3 regions of the Nitratidesulfovibrio sp. HK-II genome follow, and region 2 is predicted to be linked to each of the others. Evidence: predicted binding sites of a transcription regulator. Region 2 holds the regulator's gene; each other region holds the start of a gene.

The links. The regulator sigma-54, encoded in region 2, starts transcription at its own class of promoters, with help from an activator protein. The targets are predictions, from matches to a motif close to CTGGCACGGNNNNTGCTT.
Region 1: the regulator sigma-54 is predicted to act here: its motif matches at 2,374-2,391, upstream of nifJ (pyruvate:ferredoxin (flavodoxin) oxidoreductase).
Region 3: the regulator sigma-54 is predicted to act here: its motif matches at 1,946-1,963, upstream of RVX_RS06145 (ammonium transporter).

The regions. Positions count from the first base shown of each region.
Region 1 is NZ_AP036014.1:3,841,995-3,846,995, forward strand. Features, by position in the region: gene RVX_RS16155 (ABC transporter substrate binding protein) at 1-291, shown strand, start outside; gene RVX_RS16160 (sigma-54-dependent transcriptional regulator) at 297-1,802, shown strand; gene nifJ (pyruvate:ferredoxin (flavodoxin) oxidoreductase) at 2,431-5,001, shown strand, end outside.
Region 2 is NZ_AP036014.1:1,949,928-1,954,928, reverse strand. Features, by position in the region: gene RVX_RS07890 (PTS sugar transporter subunit IIA) at 1-108, opposite strand, end outside; gene rapZ (RNase adapter RapZ) at 201-1,175, opposite strand; gene RVX_RS07880 (PTS sugar transporter subunit IIA) at 1,268-1,717, opposite strand; gene hpf (ribosome hibernation-promoting factor, HPF/YfiA family) at 1,727-2,272, opposite strand; gene rpoN (RNA polymerase factor sigma-54) at 2,385-3,821, opposite strand; gene lptB (LPS export ABC transporter ATP-binding protein) at 4,097-4,822, opposite strand; gene RVX_RS07860 (LptA/OstA family protein) at 4,819-5,001, opposite strand, start outside.
Region 3 is NZ_AP036014.1:1,528,350-1,533,350, forward strand. Features, by position in the region: gene RVX_RS06125 (hypothetical protein) at 1-96, shown strand, start outside; gene RVX_RS06130 (hypothetical protein) at 207-677, opposite strand; gene tpx (thiol peroxidase) at 1,104-1,616, opposite strand; gene RVX_RS06140 (hypothetical protein) at 1,663-1,794, shown strand; gene RVX_RS06145 (ammonium transporter) at 2,043-3,251, shown strand; gene RVX_RS06150 (P-II family nitrogen regulator) at 3,336-3,674, shown strand; gene RVX_RS06155 (bifunctional uridylyltransferase/uridylyl-removing protein GlnD) at 3,741-5,001, shown strand, end outside.

The DNA.
Region 1 (5,001 bases), 1.9 Mb from region 2:
GTGCGGCCCTTCAAGAACCCGCTGCTGGCGCTGGCCGCCGTGCGCGAGCACCCCGCCTCGTTCGACCTGGTCATCACCGACTTCGACATGCCGGAAGCCAACGGCCTTGAGCTTGCCCGCAAAATGGGCGATATTGCGCCGAACATGCCGATAATTCTCGTTTCGGGCCGCGAGGTTGCGGCCGAAGGGGCGGCCGTCGCCGGAAACATCAAGGCCATGGTTCACAAGCCGTACAACCGGAACATCCTGGCGGACGCCATCCGCCGCGTGTTCGCCCGCCTGGGGAGCTAGCAAGCGTGCCCACCATCCTCGTCATAGACGACGACGTCCAGGTCTGCGAAACCATCGCCAGCCTGCTGGCCCGCCTGCGCTACGCCTGCGAGACGGCCCACACGCTGGAGGAAGGGCTGCGCAAGCTGGAAACCACCGACGTGGACGTGGTGTTTCTGGACGTGCGCCTGCCCGACGGCAACGGGCTGGACGCGCTGCCGCGCATCCGGCTCTCCCCGTCGCGGCCCGAGGTCATCATCCTGACCGGCGAGGGCGACCCCGACGGCGCGGAACTGGCCATCCAGGGCGGTGTGTGGGACTATCTGGTCAAGCCCTCGCCCATCAAGCAGACCACCCTCACCCTGCACCGGGCCCTGCAGTACCGCGAAGAAAAGCTGTCGCGCGGCGAGGCCCCCGCCGTGGCGCTGGACCTGGACGGCGTGGTGGGCACCAGCCCCTCCATGCGCCAGTGTTTCGACCTGGTGGCGCATGCCGCCTCGTCCGACGCCAACGTGCTGGTCACCGGAGAGACGGGCACCGGCAAGGAACTTTTCGCCCGCACCATCCACCGCAACAGCACCCGCCGCGCCGGCCACTTCGTGGTGGTGGACTGTGCCGCGCTGACCGAAAGCCTGGTGGAATCCACCCTGTTCGGGCACCGCAAGGGGGCCTTCACCAGCGCCCTCGCCGACCGCGACGGGCTGGTCAAGCTGGCCGACGGCGGCACCCTGTTCCTGGACGAAGTGGGCGAGATGCCCCTGTCCATCCAGCGCTCTTTCCTGCGCTTTCTGCAGGAACGCACCTTCCGCCCGGTGGGCGGCACGCAGGAGATAAAGAGCGACTTCCGGCTCATCTCCGCCACCAACCGCGACCTGGACGCCATGGTGGAGCGCGGCGAATTCCGCAAGGACCTGCTGTTCCGCCTGAAGACCGTGCACGTGGAGCTGCCCCCGCTGCGCAGCAGGCCGGAAGACCTGAAGCCGCTCGCCATCTACCACGTCAACCGGCTGTGCGAGCAGTACGGCGTGCCCCACAAGGGCTTCTCGCCAGACTTCTTCCAGCAGCTGGCCCAGTACGACTGGCCGGGCAACGTGCGCGAGCTGTACAACGTGCTGGAGCGCTCGTTCGTCATTTCGGGGCTGGAAAGCGTGCTCTACGCGCTGCACCTGCCCCAGGACATCCGCATCAAGATCACCCGCGCCGCCATCGCCCGCCCCGCCACGGGCGAAGTCGGCATCGGGAGCGAATCCGCCACCCACCCCTCCGCCGCCGACGGCAACGGCGACGGAACCGGCGGTGGCCCCGGCGGCGGAGAGGACATGGTGCCTCCCGCCCAGCGCGCCGACGCGCTCGGGGCCGCCTTCACCAGCCCCTTGCCGCCGCTCAAGGGCTTCAAGCGTCTCATGGAGCGCAAGTACCTTGAAATCCTCATCGGGCAGACGCGAGGCAACCTGCAGGAGATGCTGGACGTCTCCGGCCTGTCGCGCTCGCATTTCTATGCCCTGCTGAAAAAGAATAATATGTCGCTGTAAACGGGCCGGGGTAACCTGCGGGAGCATCCCTCCGGCGGGTGTCCTACCTTTCGGACGAGGCCCCCTCGCCCGCTCCGCCATCCGGTTTTTCGGACGCGCGGCGGATTTCGCCCCGATGAACCGTTTGACCATTCAAACCGGCGGCGTTAGGCTCCTTTCCCGCCCTTCGCCAGCCCGGACCCCCCATGCGCCGCAACGTCGGCCGTCCGGTTTTTCGGACCAGACGTCGACGTCAGTTTCACAAGACGACTTTATACTTCAACAATCCAAGGAGGATGCAGCCGACGTATCAGCGTAACGGAACTGGCACACTTCTTGTTGTTGCGTAGGGGCCACAGCCTGTCCCGCGCGGAGCAAGGCCGCCCGATATCCGGGCCCGCCACTCTGCCCGCGCCGCCCGCCCCGCTCGCCCGGATCATCCAGATCATCCGGAGCGCCTGAATCACAAGGGGCAGGGGGGCAGGCCTCGGCCGCCCACGCGACACCAACGGCCGCCAGCGGCAGCAAAACGCGCCGCAAGGGCCGGCATGACGAGGCACGATTCCGAGTCAATGCCCACGGACCGCGCCGCAAGGCACGGCTGATCTTTCACCCCCCGCTTCAAGGTTAGCAATCCAAGGAGAGATCAATGGCCAAGAAAATGAAGACCATGGACGGCAACACCGCTGCCGCGTACGTCGCCTACGCGCTCAGCGACACCGCCGCCATCTACCCCATCACCCCTTCGTCCAACATGGGCGAATCGGCGGACGAATGGGCCGCCCAGGGCAAGAAGAACCTTTTCGGACAGACGGTATCCGTCCGCCAGCTGCAGTCCGAAGCGGGCGCCGCGGGCGCCGTGCACGGCTCGCTGGCCGCTGGCGCGCTGACCTCCACCTTCACCGCCTCGCAGGGCCTCTTGCTGATGATCCCGAACATGTACAAGATCGCCGGTGAACTGCTTCCCGGCGTCTTTCATGTTTCGGCCCGCGCGCTGGCCTCGCACGCGCTGTCCATTTTCGGCGACCACCAGGACGTCATGGCCGCTCGCCAGACCGGCTTCGCCTTCCTGAACTCCAACTCGGTGCAGGAAGCCATGGACATGGCCCTGGTGGCCCACCTGGCCTCCATCGAGTCCAGCGTGCCGTTCTGTCACTTCTTCGACGGCTTCCGCACCTCGCACGAACTGCAGAAGATCGAAGTCATCGAATACGACGACATGAAGAAGCTGGTGAACTGGGAAAAGGTGGAAGCCTTCCGCCAGAACGCCATGAACCCGGAACACCCGCACATCCGCGGCACCGCGCAGAACCCGGACATCTACTTCCAGGCGCGTGAAGCCTGCAACTCGTTCTACAACGCCGTGCCCGGCATCGTTTCGAACTACATGAAGAAGGTCGGCGAGATCACCGGCCGTTCCTACAAGCTGTTCGACTACGTGGGCCACCCCGAAGCCGAGCGCGTGATCATCGCCATGGGTTCCGCCTGCGAAACCATCGAAGAAGTGGTCAACTTCCTGAACGCCAAGGGCGAGCGCGTGGGCCTGATCAAGGTGCGCCTGTACCGTCCGTTCTCCATCGACCACATGCTGTCGGTGCTGCCCGCCACCGCCGACACCATCACCGTGCTCGACCGCACCAAGGAACCCGGCTCGCTGGGCGAACCGCTGTACCTTGACGTGTGTACTGCCTTCATGGAGCGCGGCGAAATGCCCAAGCTCCTGGCCGGCCGCTACGGCCTGGGCTCCAAGGAATTCACCCCGGCCATGGCCAAGGCCGTGTACGACAACATGAAGGTCGTCGGCCCCAAGAACCACTTCACCGTGGGCATCATCGACGACGTCACCGACACCTCGCTTGAAGTGACCGAGGGCGTGGACACCGTGCCCACCGGCACCGTGCAGTGCAAGTTCTTCGGCCTTGGCGCCGACGGCACCGTGGGCGCCAACAAGCAGGCCATCAAGATCATCGGCGACAACACCGGCATGTACGCCCAGGGCTACTTCGCCTACGACTCCAAGAAGTCAGGCGGCTTCACCGTGTCGCACCTGCGCTTCGGCAACAGCCCCATCCAGTCCACCTACCTGGTCAACAGCGCCGACTACATCGCCTGCCACAAGTCGGCCTACGTGCACCAGTACGACGTGCTCGACGGCATCAAGACCGGCGGCACCTTCGTGCTGAACTCGCACTGGAACAGCGTGGCCGACATGGAGAAGGAACTGCCCGCCTCCATGCTGCGCACCATCGCCCGCAAGAAGCTGAAGTTCTACAACGTGGACGCCGTGAAGGTCGCCACCGAAGTGGGCCTTGGCGGGCGCATCAACATGATCATGCAGACCGCGTTCTTCAAGCTGTCCAGCGTGATTCCCTTCGAGCAGGCCGTGGCGCTGCTGAAGGACTCCATCCACAAGGCCTACGGCAAGAAGGGCGAAAAGATCGTGGCCATGAACGTGGCCGCCGTTGACAAGGCCATCGAGGCCGTCACCGAGATCAAGTACCCCGAAGCCTGGGCCACCGCCGCCGACGCCCCCTCGGCCGCCTCGGCCGACCCCGACTTCATCACCAACGTGGTGCGTCCCATCCTGGCCCAGCAGGGCGACAAGCTGCCGGTCTCGGCCTTCGAGCCCGACGGCCTGTTCCCGGTGGGCACCTCCGCCTTCGAAAAGCGCGGCGTGGCCATCACCGTGCCCGAATGGCTGTCCGAAAACTGCATCCAGTGCAACCAGTGCTCGTTCGTGTGCCCGCACGCGGCCATCCGCCCCATCCTGGCCTCCGATGACGAACTGGCCGGCGCGCCCGCCTCGTTCGTGGCCATCGAAGCCAAAGGCAAGGAACTGAACGGCCTGAAGTACCGCATGCAGGTCTACGCGCAGGACTGCATGGGCTGCGGCTCGTGCGCCGACGTGTGCCCGGCCAAGAACAAGGCCCTGGTCATGAAGCCCATCGAAACCCAGATGGCCGACCAGGTTGCCAACCTTGCCTACGCCGACGCCAACATCGCCATCAAGGACGACCTGATGGCCCGCGACAGCCTGAAGGGCTCGCAGTTCCAGCAGCCGCTGATGGAATTCTCCGGCGCTTGCGCGGGCTGCGGCGAAACCCCCTACGTCAAGCTGCTCACCCAGATGTTCGGCGAACGCATGGTGGTGGCCAACGCCACCGGCTGCTCGTCCATCTGGGGCGCTTCCGCCCCCACCACGCCGTACACCACCAACAAG
Region 2 (5,001 bases):
CGCGGCGCGCAGCAGCGCCGCGCCGTAGTCGGCGTGGGTGACCAGAATCACGCCGATGCGCGGTTCCGTCTGGGGCTGTGCGGCCGGGGACTGTGCGGTGGTGGACATGCTGGTGCGTGCAGGCTGGGCCTGAGGGGTTGTCGGATTGAGCCGTGCGCCCTGCGGCAGGGCAAGGCGGTTGGCCGCGCGGGCAGCGGGCGTCAGCCCAGTTCCATGTGGCGGTGCTCTATGGATACGGCATAATCAGATTTTTTCAAGGCGCGAAGCAGGGCCTCGGCCACCGAGACCGAACGGTGCCGCCCGCCGGTGCAGCCGATGGCGATGGTCAGGCGGTAGCGCCCTTCCGCCTCGTACTGCGGCAGCAGGAAATGCAAAAAATCTATGAGCCTGGCGAGAAACGCGTCGCCGTGGCCCGCTTCAAGCACGTATTTGGCCACCGGCTCGTCCAGGCCGGACAGCGGCCGCAGGTCCGGCACGAAATAGGGGTTGGGCAGAAAGCGCAGGTCGAACACCAGGTCCGCATCGGCGGGCACGCCGTACTTGAAGCCGAAAGTGACGATGTTGATGCGCAGCGAGCGGATGCGCCCCTGGATGGTGCTCCACTTCTTCTGGATGACCCGGCGCAGGTCGTGGATGGAATAGCTGGAGGTGTCCACCACGAGGTCGGCGGTTTCGCGCACCGGGGCAAGACGCAGCCGTTCCTGCTCCAGGGCCTGTTCCAGCCCCATGCCCTCGCTTTCCAGCGGGTGCGGGCGGCGGGTGGTGGCGTAGCGCCGGTTAAGCACGGCGGGGTTGGCCTCTATGAAGACCACCGCCGGGCGCACGCCCATGCCCTGCAACCGTTCCAGCGACTTTTCCAGGTTGCGGACGAAATTGCTCTCGCGCAGGTCCATGCCCAGCACCAGCCCCTGGTAATGGGCCAGGGCCTCGCGGTTCAGGATGGTGACCATCTGCGGGGCCAGGGTGGCGGGCAGACCATCCACCGTGAAATAGCGCAAGTCTTCCAGCACGTTGAGCACGGTGCTCTTGCCCGCGCCGGAAAGCCCGGTAACGATGATGACGGGAAAGTCGGCGGCGGCCACGGGGCTGCCCGCGTCCGACGCCGTGCCGGGGGCGGGTGCGTCCGACGCCGTGGAAGCATCGGGCGTGGGTGGGTGGGAAGCCTTGGTGGGCATGGCGGACTCCTCGGGCGGGCCGGTGCCGGATGGCGTTTCGGCAGACGCGCCGCGCCGCGCGCCTGCCGATGATGTGCGCAAGGTGTTCCGCGTTACGTGGTGCGCATCAGCGCCGTGAAGGCCGCCCCGTCCGGCGCGTCGAGCATGGCGCGGCGGAACTGCGGGTCCTTCAGCAGGCGCGAGATATGGGCCAGGATGCGCAGGTGCATGCCCGCCACCTGTTCGGGAGCCAGCACCAGGAAAAAGAGATGACACGGTTTCATGTCCAGGGCGTCGAAGTCCAGCCCGGGCACGCTGCGGCCCACGGCGACGACGATGTCGCTGATGGTGGCCAGCTTGCCGTGGGGAATGGCCACCCCGTCGCCGATGCCCGTGGTGCCCAGGCCCTCGCGGTCCTGCAGCACGCCCAGCGCAACGGCGGCATCCACTTCGGGATGCCGCCGCACCACGGCCTGCACGAGTTCCGCCAGCACCTCCTTCTTGGTGCCGGCGGAGAGCTCGGGCAGGATCAGTTCATCGTGAAGATAGTCCGAAAGCCGCATGTATGACGCCTAGACGACGGGATCGATAAGGCCGAAGTCGCCGTTGCGGCGGCGGTAGATGATGTTCACGCGCTCCACTTCGGCGTTCAGGAAGACCAGGAACTCGTTGTCGCCCTGGTCCAGCTGCATGGCCGCCTCGTCCACGTGCATGGGCTTGGGGGCGAAGTGGTCGGTGCCGGTGATGGTGCGTTCGTCGCCTTCACCCACGGTGCCGAAGGTGAACACGTCGATGCCCTTGCCCAGCTTTTCGGACTGCACCGTGCGGCGGCGGTCCTTCTGCTTCTCCACCTGCTTGCGCAGCTGCGATTCCAGCTTTTCCAGCACCAGGTCGAGGGTGGCGTACATGTCTTCCGATTGCTCGACGGCCGACAGGGTGAACCCGTCGCCGGTCATCTGCACTTCAGCCTTGTGGCGGAACTTGTCGACGGAAAGGTTCACCTGCATTTCAAGGGCGGACTTGCCGACAAACCGGCCAAGCTTTTCAAGGCGACGGCGGGCGTACTTCTTCAGGTGGTCGGAGGGTTCGAAGTTCTTGAAGGTGAAAGAGATGTTCATACGCTCCTCCAGTGGTGAGAGGGGAATGCGACGCGCGTCGCGCGGCGCGCACGCTGGGGTGCGCCTGCCGGGTGCGCCGCCCTGCGCCTGGTCCGGCGCGGGGCTCTGACCGTCAGAACAGTTCCTTCCGCTTGGAAGAGGAGGGAATGTCCATGGCAGTACGATACTTCGCAACGGTCCTGCGGGCAATATTGACTTTGAGCTGTTCCTTCAGAATTTCGCCGATGCGCTCGTCGCTCAGGGGTTCCTTGGGATCTTCCTCGCCGATCAGTTTCTTGATCAGCGCCTTCACGCTCTCGGAGCCCACCTGGCTGCCGTCGTCCAGTTCCAGCGCACTGTTGAAGAAGAACTTCAACTCCATGATGCCGTGCGGCGTGGCCACGTACTTGCTGGTGGTAATGCGGCTGACCGTGGATTCGTGCATGCCGATGTCGTCGGCGATGTCCTTCAGGATGAGCGGCTTCAGGCGCGAAACCCCGTCCTCGAAAAAGCCACGCTGATACTTCACGATGGATTCCACCACCTTGTACAGCGTACGCTGGCGCTGGTACAGGCTCTTGATAAGCCACGAGGCCGAGCGCATCTTTTCCTGGAAATATTCGCGCTCGCCCGCCGAGGCCGCCGCAGCGGCAGAGCGCTCGTACATGGTGCTCAATTGCAGGTGCGGCAGGCCGTCCTCATTGAGCATGATGATGAAATCGTCGTCGTACTTGTAGACGAACACGTCGGGGCTGACGAACTGCGGGTCGCCGCCGCCGTAGCTGGCGCCGGGCATGGGGTCCAGGGTCTGGATGAGGTCCAGGTACTCCTTGAGGTCCTCCATGGTCAGGCGGAACTTGCGCAAGAGCGGCTTGTAGCGCCGCTTCTCAAGGTCTTCCAGGTGGTCGCGCACCAGTTCCACCAGCACCTTGTCGCGCGTGTAGCCCAGCATCTCTATCTGCACCAGCAGGCATTCCTGCGCGGTGCGCGCGGCCACCCCCACGGGGTCGAAGCGCTGCAGGGCGTGCAGCACCGGCTCCACCTCGCCGGGGGCCACGCCCGCCATTTCGGCGATCTCGTCGATGGTCGCATGCAGGTAGCCCGACGAGGCGATGTTGCCGATGATCACCTCGCCGATGTCCTTCTGGCGCTCGGTGAGCGCGGAAAGGCGCAACTGCCACATCAGGTGCCCTTCCAGCGAGGGCTTTGCGGCGTAGCGCGCCTCGAACGAGGTCATCTCCTCGGGCATTTCCGATTCGCGCACCGTTGACTGGCGGCTGGTGCTGGCGAAATCGCCCAGGTAATCCTCCCAGTCGGCCTCGCGGGCAATATCGCGGTCGTAGGCGACATCCGCCGCCGCTTCGGGGGCGGCGTCCCGCTGGTCGGGGGCTTCGGACTGCGGCCCCTCGTCCTGCGCTTCCTCCAGGAACGGGTTTTCCAGCAGCTCCTGCTGCACCGTCTCGACAAGCTCAAGCCGCGAAAGCTGCAGCAGCCGGATGGCCTGTTGCAGTTGCGGCGTCATCACCAATTGCTGGGTGAGCTTGAGCTGTTGCCTGAGTTCCAATGCCATGCGTGGACGACCCCTATGCACCAAACGTTGAGGGCGAGCAAGATGACGACGCAACGCGGGGTGCGACGTCAAGCAAGAAACGGCCCACTGTGGAAATGTGTTCCCTTCCCCAAGAGGTTAGGGAAACCATGCCATAGAAGCAAAAAGTATGCAACCGCTGTCGCCATTTCGCCGGATACCCCCGGAGGGATGCCCCGCACCCCGGCGGCAGGCACGAAAAAGGCGCCCCCCGCGATGCGGAAGGCGCCGTGAATGCGGCAAAAATGCAAATGGAGCTAGAGCGAGAATCCCTCGCCCAGATACACGTCGCGCGCGCGCGGGTTGTCCACGATGTGCGCGGGGGTGCCCTCCAGGATCACTTCGCCCTGGTGGACCAGGTAGGCCCTGTCGCAGATATGCAGGGTTTCCCGCACGTTGTGGTCGGAGATGAGCACACCGATGCCCCGGTCGCGCAGGCCGGTGATCAGTTGCTGGATGTCGTCCACCGCCAGCGGGTCGATGCCCGCGAACGGTTCGTCCAGCAGGATGAACTTGGGCTCGCGGATCATGGACCGCGCGATCTCCAGCCGCCGCCGCTCGCCGCCGGACAGGTGCATGGCCACGGAATCCGCCAGATGGCTGATGCCGAAGTCGGCCATCAGCATGTCCGACCGCTCCTGCTGCCTGGCCCTGGAAAGCCCGGTGTGCTCAAGGATGATCTGAAGATTCTGGCGCACCGTGAGCCGACGAAAGATGGAACTTTCCTGCGGCAGATAGCTCAACCCCACCCGGGCCCGCTCGTGCAGGGGCCAGTCGGCGATGTCGCGGCCGTCAAGCTCCACGCGCCCCGCGGTCGGCTTGATGATGCCGATGAGCATGTAGAACGTGGTGGTCTTGCCCGCGCCGTTGGGGCCAAGCAGCCCCACGGTCTCGCCCTGCGACACGGAAAGGGACACGCCGCGCACCACCTCGCGCTGGCCGAACTGCTTGTGCAGGTCCTCCCCGCGCAGCACCGAGCTCACTGGGCCGCCCCCGAGGGTTTGGCGGCGTCCTTGCCGTCATCCTTGCCGTTGTCCTTGGACTCGCCGAGGGGATTCACGTCGCCCGACGAGGTGAACACCGCCTGCACCCGCTTTGCGCCGGAACCGCGCACTTCGCTGCGGTTCTCGCGGGTGTAGAAGGTGATGACCTCGCCCTTGAT
Region 3 (5,001 bases), 420 kb from region 2:
ACTCTGTTCCCCGGTTCGGACTACTGTCTCGAAACCGGGGGCTGCACCTACATGCTGACCGCCACCGACGATGGGCTGCGCGTGGAAAAAAGCTAGGGCCGGGGCACCCGGCGGGGTGCCGGAATGTGCAGTGGGGCCGCGCGGTGCGCGGCCCTTCGTGTTGGCGGGGCGGTCTGCGGCAGCGCGGCCCGAAGGTTCGGCGGCGGCTAGTTGGCCGGGCCCCGGCCGCGCGCGGTGAGCCGGGCGCGCAGGTATGCCCCCAGCAGCGCCCCGGCATCTTCCTGTCCGCCTTCGCCCTGCGACAGGCCCAGGGCATGCAGGTCTTCGGCAACCTGGCGTTCCATCTTTTCCGATTCCATGAACATCACGTAGACCAGCGCGAGGGTGGCGTCGTTGTCCGCGCCGCCGTCGCACATGGCCGCCAGGTGCTCGTGGGGCACGGTTTCCTGCAGGCGGTCCGCGAACATGGCCGCCCACTTGCCGTACAGCGATTCCGGCAGGTGGGGCACCATGGCCGAAAGCGCGCGCGCACCCCGCTCGTCCATGTCGGGCATGGTCACGGCCATGAATTCCTCCAGGGCTTCGCTGCGGCGTTCCGTGTCACGCGAGAGGTGGCGCAGCACCGTGGCGATGACGTGGGCACGGGCTGCTTCGGGCGAGAGGGGCGCTGCGGACATGGCGTTCTCCTGAAAGGGGCTGGATGCGTGCGGGGCTGTGCCGTCAATCTGTTCCGTACCGTTCGGGGCGTGCAGACCCAATCCGGCCATGCCCGGCGTATCCGGCAACGACCGCCACGGGGACGGGCACGCGACGAAGTGGCGCAGCCTAGCGCACCCCGCCCTGCCGCGCAAGGCGCATGCGGGTCGTGGCGGGTGTCGTCATGTCGAAGATAATCGTTGCAATTTCATTGAGTTGCAACATGGATGCGCGAAACGATAAAACGGCCCCGCGTGAACGGAGCCGTTTTGTCGTTTTTGTAAATCCTCATTCTTTCGCACGGTCCGCTTCGTGTCGGGGCATGCTGGCCGCCCGTTTTGCGTTGCAGGGGAGGACAGGCACGCGGCCGCTAGGCGGGAGAGGGGCGTGGGCACCCCGAAGGGCCGCTACAGCGCGGCGCGCACCGCCGCCAGCGCGGCCTCGTAGTTGGGTTCGTGGCTCACTTCGGGCACGATTTCGGTGTAGGTGACCTTGCCCGACCGGTCCACCACGAAGATGGCGCGGGTCAGCAGGCGCAGTTCCTTGATCACTATGCCGTAGGCGGACCCGAAGGCCAGGTCGCGGTGGTCGGACAGGGTTTCCAGCGCGTCCACGCCGGCGGCCCCGCACCAGCGGGCCTGGGCGAAGGGCAGGTCGCAGCTGATGGTCAGGATGCGCACGTCCGCTCCCAGGCGGGTGGCTTCCTGGTTGAACCTGCGGGTTTCCATGTCGCATACGCCGGTGTCCAGCGAGGGTACGGCGGAGATGAGCAGAACCTTGCCCGTGTAGTCGGCCAGGGTGCGCGGGGACAGGTCGTTGGCCAGCGCGGAAAAGCCGGGGGCCTTGTCGCCCGCGGCCACGGGGGAGCCGGTAAGGGTGAGGGGCGTGCCTCTGAAGGTGATGATGCCGGTACGGTCCATGGGTATCCGCCTCCTGCGGAAGATGGTTCGGAAGGGTCGCCTCGCGATGGGCGAGGAGCCTTGGCGTTCCGCCACGGCGGAGCCGGGCGGCGGCTGCGTGCCCACGCGCCTGCGGCTGGCGGCGGGGCACGGCGGTTTCATCAAGGCATACCACAATGGCGCGGGCATGGAAACCTGAGTGGGATGAATTTCCGCTCCATACTGCAAAAATGTCTGTTTTTACAAAAAAGGAACCGTGTCTGTTTTTAGTGTTACCAAAATGGAAAATTGCGTGAATATCCGGTTTTTGCAACAGGCTGAATTCATTGGGGCAGACCATTTTGTAGGCAGTGGCACGCTCCTTGCCTTTACAGGGGCATGGTTCGGGTTTGCCCCTGTCCGTTCGGTCCGGCAGGGGGTGTACGTCAACTTTTCGAGGAGGTTCACATGAACGCGGCGGATACCGCCTTCATCCTGGTCTGCTCCGCTCTGGTCATGTTCATGACCCCGGGGCTCGCCCTGTTCTACGGGGGGCTCGTGCGTGCGCGCAACGTGCTTTCCACCACCATGCACAGTTTCATTCTCGTGGGCGTGGCCAGCATCGTCTGGGCGGTCATCGGCTACACGCTGGCGTTCGGCCCCGACATCGGCGGGGTCATCGGCGGGCTCGATTTCGCCTTCCTGAACGGCGTGGGCATGGAACCCAGCGAGACGGTCACCAACATCCCGCACCTGCTGTTCATGGTGTTCCAGTGCATGTTTGCGGTGATCACCCCCGCGCTCATTTCCGGCGCCTACGCCGAACGCATCCGCTTCCGCGCCATGCTGCTGTTCTCCGTGCTGTGGCTGGTGGTGGTGTACGCCCCCATGGCCCACTGGGTGTGGGGCGGCGGCTGGATGTTCGGCATTGGCGCGCTTGACTTCGCTGGCGGCGCCGTGGTGCACATGAGCTCCGCCGCCGCCGCCCTGGCCGCCGCCCACGTGCTGGGCCGCCGCCACGGCTACGGCCGCGAGCCCTTCGTGCCCCACAACCTGCCCATGACCGTGCTTGGCGCGGGCATCCTGTGGTTCGGCTGGTTCGGCTTCAACGCGGGCAGCGCCCTTGCCGCCAACGGCCTTGCCGCCAACGCCTTCGTCACCACCCACCTGTGCGCCGCTGCCGCCGCCGTCAGCTGGATGGCCGCCGAATGGCTGCACAGCGGCAAGCCCACCACCCTTGGCGCGGCTTCCGGCGCGGTGGCCGGTCTTGTGGTCATCACCCCGGCCGCCGGGTTCGTGGCCCCCATGCCCGCCATCATCATGGGTCTCATCGGCGGCGCCCTGTGCTACGGCGGCGTGCTGATGAAGCATGTCTTCAAGTACGACGACGCCCTTGACGTGGTGGGCGTGCATGGCGTGGGCGGCACCTTCGGCGCGCTGGCCACCGGCATCTTTGCCTCCAGTGCCGTGAACACGGCCTCCGGCCTGCTCGAAGGCAACCCCTCGCAGCTCTGGATCCAGTTCATCTCCGTGGTCGCCACCTGGCTGTTCTGCTACGTGGCCAGCCGTATCCTGTTCCATGTCGTTGATGCCCTCGTGGGCCTGCGCGCGGACGTGGAATCGGAAGTGGCGGGCCTCGACGTCAGCGAGCACAACGAAACGGGCTACCAGCTCTAGGCTTGCCGCTGCCGCCGTTGTCGCCTAAAAGGCGGAAGGGGTTATCCCTTCCCTGAACACGAACCGAGCTTCAGGATGGACATCATGAAGAAACTTGAGATCATCATTCGCCCGTTCAAGCTGGACGAGGTGAAGGAGACGCTGGCCGGACTCGACGTGAAGGGCATGACCGTCACGGAAGTGAAGGGCTTCGGCCGCCAGCGCGGCCACAAGGAAGTGTACCGGGGCGCGGAATACCAGGTGGATTTCATGCCCAAGGTCAAGATCGAGGTGGTGGTGGATGACGGACAGGTGAAGGCCGTCACCGACGCCGTGGTCAAGGCCGCCCGCACCGGCAAGGTGGGCGACGGCAAGATCTTCATCTCCCCGGTCGAAGACGTGCTGCGCATCCGCACCGGCGAAACCGGCGTGGACGCCATCTAGCCCCCGCAGACAGCAATCAACGGGCGGCGCCCCGGCAACGGGGCGCCGCCACTCCATACCCACCCCATGATGCAGGCTCACGCGCCTTCAGCCACCTCTCCCGCCGGTGTTTCCGGCACGCCGCGCGATGCCGCCACGGTCCTGAAGGAAGGGCGCGCCGCGCTGCTCGCGCGTCTGGACGCCCCTTCCGCGCCGCCAGACAGTTTGCCCGCCGTCACCGACGCTCCCTCCGCCGTCACCGACGTGGCCGTGGGGGCCGTCTCCGTTTCCGGGGGCGACGCCTGCGGGCCCCGCCCCGACGCGCTGTGCCGCGCCACCGCGCCCGCGCCCACGGGGGCGTCGCGCTTCGAGCGGGCCTACAGCCGCCTGCTCGACGACTATTTTCGCCTTCGCTTCGCCGAACTGCGCGGCGGCCACGACAGGGTGGCCCTGGTGGCCGTGGGCGGCTACGGCCGCGAGGAATTGTGCCTGGGGTCGGACATCGACATCCTGATCCTGTGCGGCCGCTCCATTCCGCCGCAGGCCATCGACCTTGCCCAGCCGCTGTTTCTGCCGCTGTGGGACGCGGGCTACACTCTGGGGCACGGGTTCCGCACCATCGGCGACTGCGTGAAGCTGGCCGCCAAGGACCACAAGGTGTTGGCCAGCCTGCTGGACGCCCGGCTGATCACCGGCAACGAGGCCCTGTTCCGCGAACTGGTGGACCGCCTGAACGACAAGGTGCTGCCCCGCCGGGGGGCTTCGTTCCTGTCCTGGAACGACGAGGAGCACGAGCGCAGGCGCTCCGCCCACGGTGACGGCGCGGTGCTGTTGGAGCCCAACCTGAAGGAAGGGCTCGGCGGCCTGCGCGACTACCATCGCATCTTGTGGATCGGCCGCATCCGCAACGAGGCGGGCACGGTGGAGGAAATCCTGGCCCAGGCAGGTTTTTCCGCGTCCGACGCGGCCCTGCTGCGCGAAAGCGTGGGCTTTCTGCATGACGTGCGCAACCTGCTGCACCACCTGTCGCACCGCAAGAACGACCAGCTTTTTCTGGACCTGCAACCGGAAATCGCCGCGCGCCTAGGCTTTCGCGAATGCGGCAACCTGCTGGCCGTGGAATGCTTTCTGGGCCGCCTGCACCGGTGCATGTCGCACATCAAGGCGCTGTCCGCCGCCTTCCGGGGCATACCCGGCGGCCCGGTGCACCCGGACCAGCCCTGCCCCGAAGTGGAAGGGCCGGTGGTCATGGCCAATGGCACCCTGCACATCTGCCTGCCCGACCCCGAGGCCGTCACCCCGGCCCTGGCCCTGTCCGCCTTCGTGCGCGCCGCCGAATGGCCGGGCA